2 regions of the Bacillus sp. N5-665 genome follow, and region 1 is predicted to be linked to the other one. Evidence: riboswitches for the same ligand, from Rfam matches in the RefSeq annotation. Region 1 holds a riboswitch; the other holds the start of a gene.
What was found. A riboswitch is a leader RNA that binds a small molecule or an ion and turns the genes downstream of it on or off. The one in region 1 is predicted to bind S-adenosylmethionine.
Positions count from the first base shown of each region.

Region 2: linked by a shared signal. The riboswitch ahead of MNO09_RS29905 (ABC transporter permease) and the one ahead of MNO09_RS17345 (ECF-type riboflavin transporter substrate-binding protein) in region 1 are both predicted to bind S-adenosylmethionine.

Region 1 is NZ_CP093325.1:2,864,790-2,867,292, reverse strand. Features, by position in the region: gene MNO09_RS17355 (macrolide family glycosyltransferase) at 1-462, shown strand, start outside; gene MNO09_RS17350 (aspartate/glutamate racemase family protein) at 512-1,192, opposite strand; SAM riboswitch class I at 1,346-1,461, shown strand; gene MNO09_RS17345 (ECF-type riboflavin transporter substrate-binding protein) at 1,600-2,148, shown strand; gene MNO09_RS17340 (ABC transporter ATP-binding protein) at 2,159-2,503, shown strand, end outside.
Region 2 is NZ_CP093325.1:5,338,951-5,341,453, forward strand. Features, by position in the region: gene MNO09_RS29900 (ABC transporter permease) at 1-294, opposite strand, end outside; gene MNO09_RS29905 (ABC transporter permease) at 312-1,229, opposite strand; SAM riboswitch class I at 1,364-1,469, opposite strand; gene MNO09_RS29910 (DUF3951 domain-containing protein) at 1,652-1,813, shown strand; gene MNO09_RS29915 (hypothetical protein) at 1,832-2,335, opposite strand.

The sequences.
Region 1 (2,503 bases):
GAACCATTCTTTAATACTTGTATTGATACTTTCTCAGATTTTGAAGGGATAGTCGTAATGGCAATTGGTGATCGAAATGATCGTTCTAAAATTAAAAAAGCGCCAGACCATTTTATAATTGCTTCATACGTACCCCAATCAGAAATATTAAGTGAAGCAGATGTTTTCATTACACATGGTGGTATGAATAGCGTTCACGATGCCATTTATTTTAATGTCCCATTTGTTATAATTCCACACGATAAAGACCAGCCAATGATAGCACAAAGATTAACTGAACTTGAAGCAGCACATCGATTATTGAAAGAGCATGTTAATGTGCAAACTTTAAATGAAGCGGTAACAGACGTTCTTTCAAATGAAAAGTATAAACATGGTATACGAAAACTGAATGATAGTTTTTTAGAATGTGTTGGTACTAAAGAAGCAATTACAGTTATAAAATCTCTTTTAAATAAATAGTGTGGACAATATAAAAACATAGAGGATTAACCGTTATGCTTTTATATTATTATCCTGCAAACTGCACAGCAGTATTTGCATGTAAAAAAGCGGTATCAAAAACAGGTACAGTAAGGTCGTTTTGGGAAATGAGCAATGGTATTTCAGTGCAGCCTAGCAATATACCTTCTGCGCCGTTTTGAATTAATGAGTTTGTAATTTGTAAAAGTTTTTCTTTTGATGTTTCTGAAATAATTCCTTTACTTAATTCATTTAAAATAACATGATGAATAAAATTTCTTTCCTCTTCATTTGGGATGATCGTCTCAATATTAAAATTTGTTAGACGTGATTTATAGAAGTCTTGTTCCATCGTTTGTTTCGTACCCAATAGTCCGATACGCTTTATATTCTGTTCTACCATTTCTTTAGCACTTACATCACCAATGTGAAGTAGTGGAATAGATATTGCATTTTCTACTTCTTCAGCAAATAAATGGACCGTATTGGAACACATTAATAAACAATCAGCTCCGGATTTTTCAACCTTTTTTGCAACTGTGACTAATTCGTTTTTCACTTCTTCATATTGATGATTTTGTAATAAAGTAGTTACTTCACCAAAGTCCATGCTATATAAAACAAGCTTTGCATTTTGATCATATTGAGAGAGTGTAAGTGTATTAATATGTTTATAGTATAACGATGTAGATTCCCAACTTAGTCCACCAATTAAACCGATTACTTTCATCGTACATTCCTCCCGTAACTATTTTGAATTCATTATTTCACAATTCCGATAAGAATACAATGGTTTAAACGTACCGTTAAACAAAAAATAAAAATAATTAGAAAAGTGTTGAAATTTATACTTATTAGTGCCATAATACGAATTACAAATTAATACTTATCCAGAGAGGTGGAGGGAACGGCCCTATGAAACCTCAGCAACCCCTATATAAATTTATAGGAAGGTGCTAATTCCGCAGAGGACACGATGTGTTTTTTGGAAGATAAGAGGATTCTTGAACGTGAAGAAAATGACCTCTTATGTAAGGGGTCATTTTTTGTTGTATAGAAAGGGAGTGTCGATGCATAATTCATTTTCAAAATAAATATAGAGTAATAAAAGTTGACTAATATGGGAGGGGAATTGTAATGAACAAATTATCAACAAAGTTAGTAGTAGCAATCGGAATTGGAGCAGCATTATACGGGATATTAGGACTTTGGGGATTTTCTATTGCACCAAATACATTTATTAAACCTGCATTAGCTATTTTAACCGTTTTTGGAGCGTTATTTGGTCCAGTAGCAGGACTTTTAATAGGACTTATCGGTCATACAGTAACAGATACAATCGCTGGATGGGGTATTTGGTGGGGTTGGGTTATAAGTTCAGGCATTATCGGCTTTGCAATGGGACTCATTCAAAAAAGAGTTAGCTTTAGTGTGAAAAACGGTATGTATAATAAGCGGGATATTTCTTATTTAGCCATTACTGGGTTAATTGGTATTGTCATTGCTATTATATTTGCTGGGGCATTCGATGTTATTGTGATGGGAGAACCATTTGACAAAATTGTTATACAAGTATTAGGAGCAACAATTGCTGATGTTATTGTATTTCTAGTTCTTGGATTGCCAATTACAATAGGTCTAGCTAAATCTAATAAGAAACATACACATTTAAAAATTGAAAAGTAGGGATGTTAACATGCAACCAATTATTTCTTTTGAACAATTCAGCTTTCAATATGAACATGCTGCGCAGCCTACTGTAAAAGACATTACATTTCATATATACCCTGGAGAAAAAGTACTAATTGCTGGACGAAGTGGTTCAGGGAAGTCAACTTTAGCTCATTGTATCAATGGGCTAATCCCCTTTTCTTATGGGGGGATTAGTACTGGTAATATTTTAATTGCCGGCAAAGATCCGAGGAAAGGCAGTGTTTTTGAACAGAGTAAACAGGTAGGAACAATTTTGCAAGATCAAGATGCTCAATTTATTGGTCTTACAGTAGAAGAAGATGTAGCTTTTTATTTAGAAAATGAATGT
Region 2 (2,503 bases), 2.5 Mb from region 1:
CGCCCATATGTCTCTTCCTAAATCATCAGTTCCGAACCAATGCTCGCTACTAGGAGGTAAATTAGTTGCTTCTTTCACTTGTTCACTCGCAGTAAATGACGTTAAACTTTCGCCAACCAGTGAGAAAATAATAATTAGTAATAACGTCACTGCCCCTAAAACTGCTATAGGGTTTGATATAAACTTGCGAAACACTTCCTTCTTTCGACTAATCGTTTGCTGATCTTTATTTATCGTTAATTCTTTTTTCTCCTCATTCGTTAATAACTGTTTATTGATTTCATAAGCTCCCATTTAAATGTCCCCCCTCCTTACGTAATAGAACGAATACGCGGATCAACAATACGGTGAATAATATCTGTAATGAAAATACAAGAAATTAATAATGCACTATAGAAAATCGTTGTTCCCATAATGACCGGATAATCCCGGTTAAAAATACTATCTACAAAATATTTTCCTAGACCAGGAATGGAAAATATTTTTTCAATAACGAAAGTCCCTGTTAAAAGTCCAGCCATTAACGGTCCAACAAATGTAAGTACTGGAACAATCGCATTTCGAAGAGCATGTCTTATAATGATTTTCTTAATTGGTATGCCTTTCGCTCTCGCTAGCTTAATATAATCACTCTGCAAAACTTCAATCATATTAGAGCGAACAAATCTTGTAATAACCGCGATTGGTCCTAACGCTAATGCAAAGGATGGCAATACCGTATGTTCGAATGTGCCCCAAGACGCTACTGGTAAAAGTTCAAATTGAATAGCAAATACTTGTATAAATAGTGGTGCTAAAATAAAACTTGGAATAGAAATACCGAGAATCGCGAGTAAGCTCACACTATAATCAATTACTTTCCCATGATATAGAGCTGCAAATGTACCTGCTGCAATTCCGACTAATAATGAAATAACAAGTGCTTGTAAACCAATAATCGCTGATGGACCAAATCCTGTCGTTATAATTTCTGATACACCTTGACCTGTGGATTGAACAGATTCACCAAAATCAAAATGAACTACGCCATCTAAATAAGCAACATATTGATTCCATAACGGTTCATCAAGGTGATACTTCGCTCTCATGTTTTGTATCACTTCTTCAGGAAAGATTTTCGCATCTGATGAAAATGGATCCCCTGGAATGATATGCATAATCAAAAATGTTACTGTTGTAATGACCCATAGCGTGAACACCATAACCGATAGTTTTTTAATAACATACACTTCAATAACCCCCTAAACAAATGTATTTACTTTGTTTTATTGACATATTTGTTCCTATTACTTTTCCGCTTCTTAAAACACAAAAAGCCTTGATCTTAAAAAATAAGATCAAGGCTGAATAAACGAAGGCCCATCACTTATCTTTCAAGACTTGCTTGCTGGAATTAGCACGGTGTTCCTGTTACAGAACCCGCTGCTGAGGTGTCATAGGGCCAGTCCCTCTACCTCTCTGGATAAGTAAATTGCTATATTATTATTTGGTTCAAATTGTATATTTTGAATTATAATTCTGAAAAAATGAAAAGTCAATTAAATTGGATATATTTAGAAAAATCAGTTTTTATTTCTTACTACTATAGAGTTACCCTTAACAATCCGTTATACTTGTCATCATCGGCTTCTATAAAGTGAAACTTTAATCAGTGGGGGTTTTACGGGATAAACTCTTTATTAAAAAGAAACGTATCATTTCTTTTTATACTCCATTCGATAATATTACCGGACAAATAACCTCTGCATTTCACGAAGAACAGAATGTATTAGTATCCGAGAATGAAGACGGAGATGGTAAGAAGAAAAAATAACCTTGCGCGTGCGCAAGGTTATTTTTTCGTTTCTGCTTGAAAACGTTTATAGTATGTTGATGCTGTTGCAAAGTTAATTTCTATATCACGAATCAATGATGAGTCTTCTTCTTTAGCTAACTTCTGTAATTTTTTCATTGCTTGTTCCGATTCATTCAAGAAACCAGCGTATACCTCATGTTCTTGCTCTTTCGACTTTGGAACACGAATTTCTTTACGTATATTATCAATATCTTCTAGCATGCTAGTCGTTACTTTTTGCACATCTTCTTTATAGTTAGCATTCGTTATTTCCTTACCGCCCTTTTCTTTTGCCACTTCAAATAACTGTAGTGCTTTATTAATTTCTTTATTCATTTTCATATCGTATTTTTCATGTACTGCACGGTATTCTTTCATCTCTTCTGTTTGCTCAGTAGATTGCTCTACCTTTTCTTTCGGTTCTTTCGTATCTTTATTTCCATTACATCCTGCTAGAAGGATCATACTTCCCATTACAGCAATACCCAAAACCTTCTTCATCTCTTCTTCTCCTTTTATCTACAGCTACTACTCATTATAGTTTCTTTTATCTCCACTTGTTATTATACCGAGAACATCCTACTTTTTACACTTAAGACGCTACCTTAATATACACACCAACATTTTTGTCACAGTATCGTCACTTTATGCAAATAACTTTTGCATCAC